2 regions of the Paenibacillus sp. NRS-1782 genome follow, and region 1 is predicted to be linked to the other one. Evidence: riboswitches for the same ligand, from Rfam matches in the RefSeq annotation. Region 1 holds a riboswitch; the other holds the start of a gene.
The links. Region 1 has a riboswitch for FMN ahead of ACIFQM_RS01425 (DMT family transporter). Riboswitches for the same ligand answer to the same signal wherever they lie in the genome.
Positions count from the first base shown of each region.

Region 2: another riboswitch for FMN. It lies ahead of ribE (riboflavin synthase); the one in region 1 lies ahead of ACIFQM_RS01425 (DMT family transporter).

Region 1 covers NZ_JBITPH010000004.1:102,870-109,597, forward strand. Annotated here, with positions in the region: gene ACIFQM_RS01410 (helix-turn-helix domain-containing protein) at 1-498, shown strand, start outside; gene ACIFQM_RS01415 (formate--tetrahydrofolate ligase) at 525-2,156, opposite strand; gene ACIFQM_RS01420 (DUF6933 domain-containing protein) at 2,422-2,925, opposite strand; FMN riboswitch at 3,462-3,606, shown strand; gene ACIFQM_RS01425 (DMT family transporter) at 3,779-4,729, shown strand; gene ACIFQM_RS01430 (methyl-accepting chemotaxis protein) at 4,968-6,728, shown strand, end outside.
Region 2 covers NZ_JBITPH010000051.1:135,056-141,783, reverse strand. Annotated here, with positions in the region: gene ACIFQM_RS20275 (thiamine pyrophosphate-dependent enzyme) at 1-1,408, shown strand, start outside; gene ACIFQM_RS20270 (IDEAL domain-containing protein) at 1,629-2,096, shown strand; FMN riboswitch at 2,165-2,338, shown strand; gene ribE (riboflavin synthase) at 2,671-3,336, shown strand; gene ribB (3,4-dihydroxy-2-butanone-4-phosphate synthase) at 3,365-4,057, shown strand; gene ribH (6,7-dimethyl-8-ribityllumazine synthase) at 4,104-4,568, shown strand; gene ACIFQM_RS20250 (segregation and condensation protein A) at 4,742-5,536, shown strand; gene scpB (SMC-Scp complex subunit ScpB) at 5,505-6,107, shown strand; gene ACIFQM_RS20240 (DUF2953 domain-containing protein) at 6,294-6,728, shown strand, end outside.

The DNA.
Region 1 (6,728 bases):
CTCGGCTCCTGGCTTGGCAAGGAGCGCAACGCCGAACAATGGCTGTCTGCCTTCGCCGCCCGCAATCTGAGCATGTGGCAGCAGCTTGGCACAGAGATTACAGCCGGAGAAACGGCCTCCGTCTTCATCTTCGATCATGGTAATCGTCTATTTGTGATGGGGATGTCCGGCTTCGCGGCGGCTCTTTACCACCCGCAGGGCTTCCAGCCTGTGGAGCCGATCCAAAAGATACTCGACGAAGGACATGGCTTCGCGGAAATCGAGCCAAACCAGCTCCCCGATTACGCCGGGAACCGTATTTTTATGCTCATACCCACAGCCTCGGACTCCAAACGTACGCTGGAACGTATGCTGAACAGCACTCTCTGGCGCAGCCTGCCCGCTGTGCGTCAAGGCCGGGTGTATTTCGTAGAAGCAGACCGCTGGAATTGGAACGATGCCATGACCCGGCAAAAGCTGCTCACCGAACTGCCCAAGCTGCTCGGTGCTTCTTCTTAAAGCGCCGAGCATTTTTCGCAATAAAACTACATCAAGCCCTGAATGCTCCCATCCGGCTCCAGCGACATATGCTCAGCTGCCGGGGTTTTAGGCAGACCGGGCATGGTCATGGTGCTGCCTGTTTCCACGACCACAAAGCCTGCTCCTGCGGACAATGACACTCTGGACACGTGGATCGTGAAGCCCTCCGGTGCACCTAACAGAGACGGCTGATCTGAAAAGGAATACGGCGTTTTGGCCATGCATACAGGCAGTTGCCCGAAGCCAAGCTGCTCCATACCGGACAACGCTCGTTTAGCCGCTGGAGTATATACTACCTCTGCCGCACCATAAAGCTCCTTCGCAATGACACTAATTTTCGCTTGCAGATCAAGCGTATGATCATACAACGGTGCAAAATGAGCCTTGTCCTCTTGGAGCAGATGTAGCAGACTTTGGGCCAGCTTTTCTCCCCCTTGGCTTCCCTGTGCCCACACCTGCGATAGCTCTGCGGGTACACCCAGCTTGCCACACTCCGCAAAAATCAGTTCCAATTCGGCTTCGCTATCTGTTACAAAATGGTTGACAGCTACCAGTACAGGCACGCCGAATTTTTGCAAATTCCGTACATGCCGATTCATATTGGCTAATCCAAGCTGTAATTGCGCCAGATTTTCCGCGTCCAGCTCATTTTTAGCTACACCGCCGTTATATTTCAGCGCTTTGGCGGTTACAACCAACACAGCCGCATCTGGCTGCAAACCGGACTGACGGCATTTGATATCAAAAAACTTTTCTGCCCCCAGCTCAGCCCCAAATCCGGCCTCCGTCACGACAACCTCCCCTAGCTTCAATGCCAGCTTCGTACCGATCAGACTGCTGCATCCGTGCGCAATATTGGCAAAAGGCCCACCATGCACAATGACGGGCGTTCCTTCCAGCGTTTGCACCAGATTCGGCTTTAACGCTTCCCGAAGCAGCACAGCCATGCCTTCTACTGCTTGCAAATCCTCCGCCGTTACCGTTTCGCCCGCTTCATTATATCCGATGACCATTCGACCCAAGCGCACTTTGAGATCGTTGATATTCTCGCTCAGGCACAATACCGCCATCACTTCCGAGGCTGAGGTAATCAGAAATCCGCTCTCTCTCACTGCTCCATTACCTGTTCCCAATCCGGTTACTATACTTCGCAAACTCCGGTCATTCATATCTACAGCTCGTTTCCACATGATTCGTTCCGGCTTCAAGCGCAAAGCATTGCCATGAAACAAATGATTGTCAATCATCGCTGCCAGCAAATTATGCGCAGCCGAAATCGCGTGAATATCACCCGTAAAATGCAGATTAATATCCTCGGCCGGAACGATCTGGGCTTTTCCTCCCCCGGTTGCTCCTCCTTTCATGCCAAAGCAGGGGCCAAGTGACGGCTCTCGCAGCGCAGCTATGGTCTTGTGCCCCAGCGCATTCAGCGCCTGCGACAGTCCAATGGTGGTTAGCGTTTTGCCTTCTCCCGCAGGAGTCGGATTCATTGCTGTGACCAGCACCAGCTTTCCATTCGGATAGTCCTTCACCTGCTCCCACAGAGACGGATTCAGCTTCGCTTTATATTTTCCATACGTCTCCAAATGCTCTTCTTCGATTCCTGCTTCCTTGGCTACCTCAATAATTCGTTTCATGCTCGTTATGTACCCCCTGTTTTTAAGTCTGACCGATGGTGTCAAACACTGTATCGTTTTATTTTACCAAAGTGTAACGCTTTTTGCGCTGTGATTCATTTCATCGCAAGCTTTGCTTTCCTGTGAGTTGTAAAAAAAAAAGCATCCCCCGCCCAGATGGACTTTGGTGGATACTCACAGCTTAGGATTTCATCGTCACAGGACCATAGCCCTGGGATAACAGATCATTAATATGTAAGCGATTATAAAAAAACAGTAGATTCCCTTAAACATTCTCTAGTTTATAATGCTTTTCCAAAGCTTCTTTAAAAGCATCGACCGGATACTGGTATTGAACCGTTTTTAACACAATCCGGTTATTGCATTGGTTTTTTTCCAACTCGCATCCATGCTCCATATCCAGTTCCTTCATGACAAAAATAATCTCATCCAAGGCTACCATCACACTATAGCTGTTCGTCGTAGTAGCCAGCATCTGTGCGCCTTCCTGTGTGTACGCCTCTACAATTTGTTCATCAAAACCCTCACTGAGCATGAGCTCCTTCAAGGCTTGGACAAAAAGAGTTGGTAGATTTTTGTACTGCGCCTTTTTGATTCCGAACAGTGTGACACTCAAGCGGGATGCATCATGCATAAACACAATATTTTTTCTTCGATTAAGCAAAAACAAGTTGGCATGCCAACTATTCAAAGGCGGATAAATATCAACCTGTAGTGGTTCGACATCCCATTCCTTCAGCAGTTTTTGTGTTCCTCGTATGACAAACATCGTTGCTCTCCTTTATGACGGTCCTGTGCCGTAGCTCATGTTTCGATCATGTCCAAGCTTTCGTATAAGGCATGTCCCGGATATCATAACACTGTATTCCATATATCGGATTGTAAACTCTTTCAGTATAATATAGGAAGGTGGCGAATTTCCAGTAATTTGATTACAGCTTATGCTGGGTATGGAGAAAAAAATCTACTTCAGTGAAGGTTGCCGAGATGCTGGATGCCGATCCGCATATTTTGCCAGAAGAACATGCAAAGCTGCTATCCAGGATTCATCAGAAGACAAGCGAAGCAATTGAGCTGATTAGAAGCTTCCTTTGCGCTTGTGCAGATCGGCTTTGCCGTGCTGGGAATGCTCGTAGCTTATGCGGCCATCCACCGCATCGAGTACAAAGTTATTACCTTGTAATATGTCATTTTGTAAAACGCTTTCAAGAAATAAATGAAAACCACTGCTCGATGTACACATATTTTTCACTGGACTTCATTCTAAAACAGGTATATCCTATAGGAGAAATTAAAAAACGGAATAAGGATCTTCGGGGTAGGGTGTGATTCCCAACCGGCGGTATGGCTCATGGAGCTAAGCCCGCGACTCTGTATCTGGCAACAAGATACGGACTGATTTGGTGAGATGCCAAAGCCGACGGTAAAGTCCGGATGGAAGAAGATCGAAGCATGAACATGCCGCAAAGTGAATGAATGCTGTGTTATTGGTTATGCAGCAACTTCATTTAACTTGCATAAAGCGGCAAGTTTATTTGATCAACCCCCGTCTTGCATGGCTTATCGCCATGGACGGGGGTTTTTGTGCCACCGGTCCTGTATTCGCAAGGAGCTAATTGAGTATGAGTCAATCATCAACTGTACTAACATCCAAAGGTTTTGATCGTAGCTCCCACATGAAAAGCGGTTTTTGGCTAGTCGCGATTGGAGCAGCCTTGTGGGGCGCGGACCCGCTATTTCGCATTATTTTGCTTAAATCATTTACCTCTACACAAATTGTGCTGATGGAGCATGTGCTGCTCTTTATCGCCCTGGCACCAGTGCTATGGAAGCATCGCGAGGAGCTTAAGGCGGTACGGCTTCGTCAGATTTTGGCTATCTTGTTCGTCTCGTGGGGCGGTTCTGCTCTGGCCAGTGTGATTTTCACGATGGCACTTAGCAACGGTGATCTTAACGCTGTACTGCTGCTCCAAAAGCTTCAGCCGTTAGTCGCTATTATTCTGGCCCGCGTTATATTGAAGGAAATGCTGCCGCGTAATTTTGGAATATTAATTGTCGTCGCTCTGTTGGGGACGTATCTGCTTACTTTCGGCTGGTCGCTCCCTTTTGGACATGTTCATGATTTCGTCCACGTCGGCAGCCTGCTTGCACTAGGAGCAGCGGTCCTGTGGGGCGGTTCGACAGTGATGGGAAGCTACTTGCTTCGTTCGATGAAATATGAGACGGTGACCTCCCTGCGCTTCATGGCGGCTCTCCCACTGCTGATCGTTCTCACCTCTGTGGAGCATGCACCCTGGAATATGCCTGCTGGCACATGGGCGGGCGCAGCCGTGATTATCAATCTGTTACTGCAGGCGCTGCTCCCCGGTCTTCTCAGCCTGTTACTGTATTACAAGGGCCTCAGTACGACCAAGGCATCTTATGCCACGATGGCAGAACTAAGCTTCCCGATGGTCGGCGTTGTAATTAACTGGATCGCTTTCCAGCAGATCGTCACAGTAGCGCAATTGACTGGCTTTATGCTTATCTGGATTACACTCTTTATGATTTCTCGTCAGCAAAAAAACGAATAGGTTCAATGTCCATTTTATCCCTCACCCAAGCCAAATCGAGAAGATGCTTTTGCATCTCCGATTTGGCTTTTTATGTATAATTATTTATATATATTATGATACTTTAGAACTATTTTTAGAAAAAAACGTACAAAACAAGCAGCTATTTATCTTTTCCCATAGATTACATCTATAAAATCCATCGGTTTTTGTCGAATAAAACAATGTAGTGATTATCAGACACAGAGGAGTAACAACTATGACTAATAAAGCAAAACAAACAGTTCCATGGTGGAGCAGGTTTCTCAAACAGTTCTATTTAATGCGGACAAAATTGATTGTATCTTTTTTGGCGGTGCTATTGATTCCAAGCGCTCTTATTGGATACTTTTCGTATCAGGGGGCCACAACGCAACTCACTCAGCAAGTGGCTGGTTCTGTGTACACGAATCTGTATCTGATCCGCAGCAATGTCAATCAGTATGTATCGCCCATTATGAAGGACCTGGACGTGTTTGCCACTGAAATCGAATCCAATTCCCTTGTTTCCAACCAGGAGGCCCTTCAGGCAAAATTGGATGTCATCGTCAAAGCCCATCCCGAGTTGGATGGCGCGTACCTCGGCAATACGAAAGGAGAATACGTTCGTTCGCCGAAAAAATCGACCGATTATGATCCCAAGGAGAGACCGTGGTACAAAAATGCGATGCTGCAAAAGGGTAAAGTATCCGTTGGTGCTCCAATTGTGAGCCCTACGACAGGAAATCTGGCGCTTGCTGTATCAAGAACGCTGGAGGATGGTCAAGGAGCTATTGCGTTGAGTTTGAATCTGGACAAAATGAATGAAAACCTCCAGTCTGTTAAGATTGGCGAACGCGGGGGACTTTTTATTGTCGATTCTAATCATAAAATTGTATCTGGAACTGGAGCAGCCTTTAACAATTCAGGCAAAAAACCGGCAGACACCATTGAGGGACTTCCCGAAGTAGAGAAAACCGCTCAAAATGATACCCCTTCCATATTACAAATGAAATTTATGAATAGAGATATGCTGGCCTTTACACTCAAGGACCCTGTCACCGGGTGGAACATTATCGCACTATCGGATATGGAGGATTACAGTGATGCTACCCAACCGATTTTGAAGCAAAGTCTGATTGTGATTATTATTTCCATACTGGTCGCTGCTGTTATCATCTTTCTCATGATTCGCTCTTTCCTGATCCCGCTGCGCAAGCTGCAAGCAGGAACACGTATCGTCCGTGACGGCAACCTTACCGCACGGGTCAATCTGTCCGGCAAGGATGAATTCAGTGAGCTTGCGCAAAATTTTGACCAGATGACACATGCATTGCATACGATGGTTTCCGAGGTCAACCAGACGTCATCACGACTCGCGTCCTCCTCCCTGATGATCAAGGAAAGTACGGAGCAAACGACGGAATCCGTACAGCATGTAGCGGAAACGGTTATGGAATCCGCAGAAAATGCCACCACCAGTGCAGAGGCATCCGAACAAACAGCCAATGCCGTTGAGGAAATGGCCAAGGGCGTCAGCACTATTGCGGAATCAGCAAGCTCTATTGTGGATTCGGTAGGACAGACTGAGCATGACGTAGCCAAAGGCAGCCAAATGATCGGCAGCGTACGCACACAGATGGACCGTATTTTGGAAGCTGTGACGCAAACCGCCAGCCTGATGGATGAGCTGTCACAGCTCTCTGACGATGCGAAGCAGATGAATAGCGCGATTGCTGCCATTGCCAAGCAAACCAACCTGCTGTCGCTGAACGCGTCAATCGAAGCCTCCAGAGCAGGCGAAGCCGGGCGTGGATTCGCCGTAGTAGCCATCGAGGTTCGCAAGCTATCGGAGCAATCCAAGGAAAGCGCGGATTCCATCAGCCAGATCATTACACAGATGCTGGATCTGATCCAGCGTTCCACGGCTACGATGAACGGTAATGTTCGTAACCAGGTGGGTGAGGGACTGCGTATTAGCCAAGATGCAGAAGGTGCCTTC
Region 2 (6,728 bases), on a different contig from region 1:
CGTAGCCGATCAGCTCCGCGCGCGCGGCATTAAGGCCGGTGTGATTCGTCCGAATATCATTCGGCCGTTTCCGGCCGCGCAGCTGCGCGAGGCATTGCGCCATGTCAAGGCGCTGCTGGTGGGTGAACGTGCGGATTCGTACGGCGCCGATGGCGGTAATTTGACGCACGAAATCAAGGCGGCCTTGCAGGAGGACCCGCTGAACCGGACGCTTGTATTGTGCCGCATTTTTGGCTTGGGCGGCAAGGATTTTTATGCGGAAGACGCTGAGGCGTTCTTCCAGCTTGCGATTGAGGCGGCGGAAGCCGGACGGACCGAGAAGCCTTTTGCTTATTATGGGCTTAATCCGGGGTCCCCGGACAAGGTCATGCCGCAGGTTATGCAGCCGCCACGGGGAGATGCGTACCGTACGGGTCTGATTCAGGTTACGCCGGATGAGGCGACCGGGAAGCTCAAGGTCAAGGTGCCGCCGCTGCGTTCGCTGACGACCAAACCACGCCGTCTCACGCCGGGTCATGGGGCGTGTCCGGGCTGTGGAGCGCTGTCTGCGTTGGAGCTGTTTTTCAAAGGCATCGAGGGCGATATCGTCGTGTTGTTCCAGACAGGCTGCGTATACGTGGTCACGACTGGTTATCCGTATACATCACACAAGCAACCGATGATTCATAATCTTTTTCAAAATGGGGCTGCTACGCTCTCTGGAGCGCTGGAGGCTTACATGGAGATGAAGCGCCGTAATGAGATTGAGATGGCAGATGATCCGACCTTTATTATGATCAGTGGTGACGGCGGGATGGATATTGGCATGGGTTCGGCTGTCGGGGCTGCTCTGCGCAACCATAAGCTGATTATGCTGGAATATGATAACGAGGGGTACATGAATACAGGCTCGCAGCAATCGTACTCGACTCCGGTAGGCCACATGACGAGCACATCAGGTGTAGGGAAGATGCAAAAAGGGAAGCAGGGTCACCACAAGGATACGGTGCAAATTATGGCAGCCTGCAACATTCCATATGCCTTCACCGCAGCCGAAAGCCATCCGCAGGATATGCTGCGCAAAGCGGCCAAGGCACAATGGTATGCGAATAACGTGGGGACGGCTTATGGTAAAATCCTGTGCGCCTGTCCGCTGAACTGGAAATCCGAGGATAGACTGGGTACCAGTATTGTGGGTGCCGCTGTGGAATCTTGCTTCTTCCCGCTGTACGAAATTGAGCAAGGCAGTACGACGATTACGTACAATCCGGAGGACAAGGGAAAACGGATTCCAGCCGCGGAATGGCTCAAATTAATGGGCAAAACGAAACATCTTCTCAAGGAGGAAGCCACGCTGGCTACTTTTGAGCAGGAGATTGAGCGTCGCTGGAGTATCCTAAAAAAGAAACATGAAATTTCGGAGCTATAATCCATTTTTTTGTATAATAAGCTTTCAGCATTGTTATAAGATGTTTCCATACTGGTTCGATCAAGATTCTTTGCGCTTGTTGCGCGAAGAATCTTTTTTGTCGTTTATGGGATGAAGCATAAAAAATCAGGTAATGATTTCCGATATAGGAGTGGAGGCCTACGTGAAACATGTTGAATTAGAGCTTTTTCTGAATTTTAAGATGCAATGAGGTGCAGGTATGATTAAGCTGAATACAGCTGAGATAATCGAAATTATAAAGAAGCAAATTCCCAAGGTCATGAATATCACGCCAGTGGAGCTGAAATTTACGGATGACTTTGGACGGACATCGCTGGCAGCGACGGATCACAAATTCACGCTGACGAACCAGCATTATTCTGCCAAGGTGATGGATTGTGTACTGGAGACGCAGGTGCGCCCCATTTTAATGTGCGAAATTATTTATTTTCTGAAATGTGAGTTTATCGACGGGCATGTTGATGTACGACTGGATTACGATATATGCGCGGAGGGTGGTCCTAGACCAACCGCTTCAGCGGTCATTACGTTCGATCATGCTACGCAGCTCGGGGTCGAAGAACTGGCCGATCTGATTGATCTGGCGCTTCACATGAATGATAAAACATGGTTTGAAGAGCTTTCCAGCCAATATGTTAAAACAAAAACAGAAGCGTCCATTAGATAACTTGCTTTTTTTAGAAGTCGGTGCTAATATACGAAACAAGTTTAATGCTAATTTAATTGAATAAGAGCAAGATCCTTCGGGGCGGGGTGCAATTCCCCACCGGCGGTGATGACGTGTCTGTAAATCGCTTCTGCGATGAACAGTGCGACTTAGTCCGTGACCCGGATGCTGAGCGATCAGCAGAAGGTGGACCTGGTGCAATTCCGGGACCGACAGTATAGTCTGGATGGGAGAAGGATACGAAGCGCATGTGCATGACGTGACATGTGCCGATTTTTAGCATACGTAATGGTACGTACGGCTTATTTCGTTGCAGATGGCATACGGAAGATTGCTTGTTCATCAAGCTTTTTTCGGAGGCTCTTCTGAGCGTATTTGGTTGTATGCTCATTCATGCTTTCTATTGGCAAACTTATCATTCATGTGGTCTCAAGATGTATATGGACTGCGCCTGTATAATACAAATTCGACTCTCATCACCCCCATGACGGATATGTTCCGGACTGGGGGTTTTTTGCGCTTACGCCTGTTGAATCAGGGATAAACTGAACTTTAGATGGAAAGGAGTGAAGGCATGTTTACCGGACTGGTTGAGGAAGTGGGACGAATTCAGCAGATTTCCAGAAGCGGAGAAGCGATGGTGCTGGGCATTACGGGTTCTGTGGTATTGGGCGATTTGAAAATAGGAGACAGTGTTTCCGTGAATGGTGTTTGCCTGACCGCAACACAGGTGGGTACTAAGGATTTTAAGGTAGATGTAATGCCGCAAACCTTTCGCAGCAGCAATCTGAAAGAATTGAAATCCGGTAGCCGGGTCAATCTGGAGCGGGCTATGGCGGCGAATGGCAGGTTCGGAGGGCATATCGTACAGGGACATGTGGATGGAACGGGCACGATTCGTCGGGTGACATCAGACCAGAATGCGGTTGTGTACGAAGTTACACCTACAGATCAGGCAATATTCAAATATATTCTTCTCAAAGGCTCGATTACACTTGACGGTATCAGCCTGACGGTTGCCCAGCGGACGGGAGATACCTTTGCCGTATCTATCATCCCCCATACCTTATCCGAGACGGCCTTGCATGCCAAACGTGAGGGAGACACCGTCAATATTGAATGCGACATTTTAGGTAAGTATGTGGAGCAGCTTTTGAACTACGGGAAATCATCGGTGACGGAGGGACTGGAAAAAGCTCCTATGAGTCTGGATTATTTGGCGAAGCACGGCTTTGCCTGATGCCACAAGAAATAAGGAGGAAAGCGTAATGGAAAGCGGGAGCAGAGAGAGCCATTCAAATATAGCGGCTGACGTAGTGGAATATGGTGTGCTGGAGCAGGAAGTGGAAATTCGTCTGGATTCCATTGAAGAAGCGCTGGAGGATTTAAAGAACGGTAAAGTCGTGATCGTGGTGGATGATGAGCAACGGGAAAACGAAGGCGATTTTATCGCTCTGGCTGAAAAGGCGTCCCCCGAGGTCATAAATTTCATGATTACCGAAGGCCGCGGGTTGGTCTGTGTGCCGATTACAGGGCAAAGAGCCAAGGCACTGGGATTACAGCCGATGGTGGAGAAGAATACAGATTTCCACAGCACAGCCTTTACCGTGTCGGTGGATCATAGAGAGACGACAACGGGGATTTCAGCAGCCGAGCGTTCATTGACCGTGCGTGCGCTGACCGACGAGATAGCCACAGGGAGCGATTTTCGCAAGCCCGGTCACATGTTTCCGCTGATCGCTCACGATGGGGGTGTTTTGCAGCGTGCGGGTCATACTGAGGCGGCTGTTGATCTGGCCCGGCTTTGCGGCTCCAAACCCGCCGGGGTCATTTGCGAAATTATAAAGGAAGATGGGTCCATGGCTCGGGTGCCTGATTTGGTAGTGATCGCCAAGCGTCATCATTTGAAGCTGATCAGTATTCAGGCTTTAATTGATTATCGTCGTCGTTTGTCATTGTAGGTTCAGTTTTGTCACTCATTATTTTAAAAAAGAGAGGTTGATTTATATGGCACGTTTTCTGGAAGGTAATCTCGTATCGGATGGTTTGAAGTATGGTATTGTAGTGGGTCGGTTTAATGAGTTTATTACAAGTAAGCTGTTAAGCGGGGCAATCGACGCACTTCAGCGGCATGGAGCAGAGGAAGATGAGATTGATGTGGCCTGGGTACCAGGCGCTTTTGAAATTTCACTGATTGCTCAAAAAATGGCTGCAAGCGGTAAATACGATGCTGTGATTACGCTGGGTACGGTGATCCGTGGTTCTACCTCGCATTATGATATCGTCTGCAATGAAGTGGCCAAGGGTGTGGCGGCAAGCAGTCTGAAAACAGGTGTGCCTGTTATTTTCGGTGTAGTGACGACGGAAAACATTGAGCAGGCTATTGAGCGTGCAGGTACGAAGGCTGGTAATAAAGGCTGGGATTCCGCACTGGCTGCGATTGAGATGGCGAATCTGGGCAAGCAGTTCTAATTTTGCGATTACCTGAATAGAACGGCATAACGATAGCCGGAAAAAGGGATTGGATTGTTAAGCAAGGCGATGACGTATATACTACAGAAAGAGGGATTGATAAAGTCGAGCATAAGTGCTAACGGGGAAAGGTATTGTTGAATGATGATTGGAGTAAGGCAGGGGGAAGCACATTGACAGTCGTAAATTACAAGCTGGAAACATTCGAGGGTCCGCTGGACCTGCTGTTGCATCTGATTGATAAGGCCGAGATCGATATTCAGGATATCCCGATTAGTGATATTACCGATCAGTATATGGCTTTTTTGCACAGTATGCAGGAGCTGGAGCTGGACATTACGAGCGAGTTTCTGGTGATGGCGGCGACGCTCTTATCCATTAAGAGTAAATTGCTGCTTCCCAAGCCACCTGTAATGGAATATGATGACTTGGACTTTTATGAAGAAGAGGATTATGATCCACGGGATGAACTGGTACGCAAGCTGGTGGAGTATCGTAAATATAAAGGGATTGCCCGCCATCTGAGCGAACGTGAATGGGAACGAAGTCTGATCTATGGCAAGGAGCCGGAGGATTTGAGCGAATTCCTGCCCACCGAGCCCGCCAATCCGGTGCATGGGCTACATGCAAGCGATTTGGTCGCGGCCTTTCAGCGTGCGCTGCGTAAAGCAGAGCGACGTACAACGGTAACCCGTATTCACCGCGATGAGATTTCGGTCAGGGACCGTATTCGGCAGGTCATTGGGGCGTTGGAGCTGGTAGGTACGGGAGGACGGCTTCTGTTCTCCAAGCTGATGCATGAGGATATGTATCGGCATGAAGTGGTAGTCACCTTTTTGGCTATCCTCGAACTGATGAAAATGAAGCAGATTTTCTGCTATCAGGAGAAGCTTTTCGATGATATTGTAATGGAGTGGAGAGGGGATTTACGGGTTAATGGATTATCTGAAGCTGAAATCAATTATTGAGGGACTGCTGTTTCTCGCGGGAGAGGAAGGGTTGTCCGCCAAGCAGATCGCCGACATTATAGAGCAGCAGCAAGAGCTGGTTGAACAGAGTCTGGAGGATATGAAGCAGGATATGGAGCAGGGAGGAAGAGGTTTGCAAATTGTCCGTATCGCCGGGCATTATCAGCTGGCAACCTTATCCGAACATGCACCTTATTTTGAAAAGCTCGCCTATTCTCCAGCACGTGCTTCGCTGTCTCAAGCGGCTTTGGAGACACTTGCCATTGTAGCCTACCGTCAGCCCATTACAAGAGTTGAAATCGAAGATATTCGCGGTGTCAAATCTGAGCGGGCTATACATACTCTGGTCAACAAGGAGCTTATTGAGGAAAAAGGTCGGGCTGAGGCCATAGGACGGCCGATTTTGTATGGAACGACGAAGTCATTTCTGGACTATTTCGGTTTGGGTTCTTTGGCGGATTTGCCGCAGCCTGAGCTGTTTGAGGACTCGGATAATCTGGAGGAAGAGACACAATTGTTGTTCGAACGTTTGGAGAACAGCCAGCCGGATATGAAGGATACGGAGTCTTGATGCCTGGCAGAAGCCTGTTTTACGGGTTCCTCTTCATGGCTACAGGTTCGAAATTTAGAAAACAGCCAGTCCTCGCATAATGGGGCTGGCTGTTTAGCGTTTCAGGATGCATGTTTTCCGGGCGAAGGGTCATACTATTTTTGCCATGGTATATCCATGGAGAAAAAAGGAAGGGAGGACTCGCCAGTGTGGAAATGGATCGGTATCGCCATCATCGTCGTTTTGTTACTTGTGCTGGCTGTTCTGCTCTCTCGTATCCGATTGAAGCTGGATATTGCCAAGCATGATAGTGATGACCGGGCGCATCTGGAGATCAGATTTCTGTACGGGTGGATTAAAATAAATTATGACATTCCGGCTATTCTGCTGGCAGGTTTGCAAAAAGGGCTTCTCTATCGACTCGATCGCAACAAAAACATACATAAAACGGATGCCACCATTGACAGCGGCACCATTGATAAAGAGAAAATGAAGCGATTTATACACGATGTTCGGATACTTCTGAAAGGAACGCGGTCCTTCCGTCGATGGATACGTCATACGCTAGCCCATGTGACGATGTCGAAAATGGAATGGTCCACCAATATCAGTCTTGCTGACGCTGCTTATACGGCTACCTCT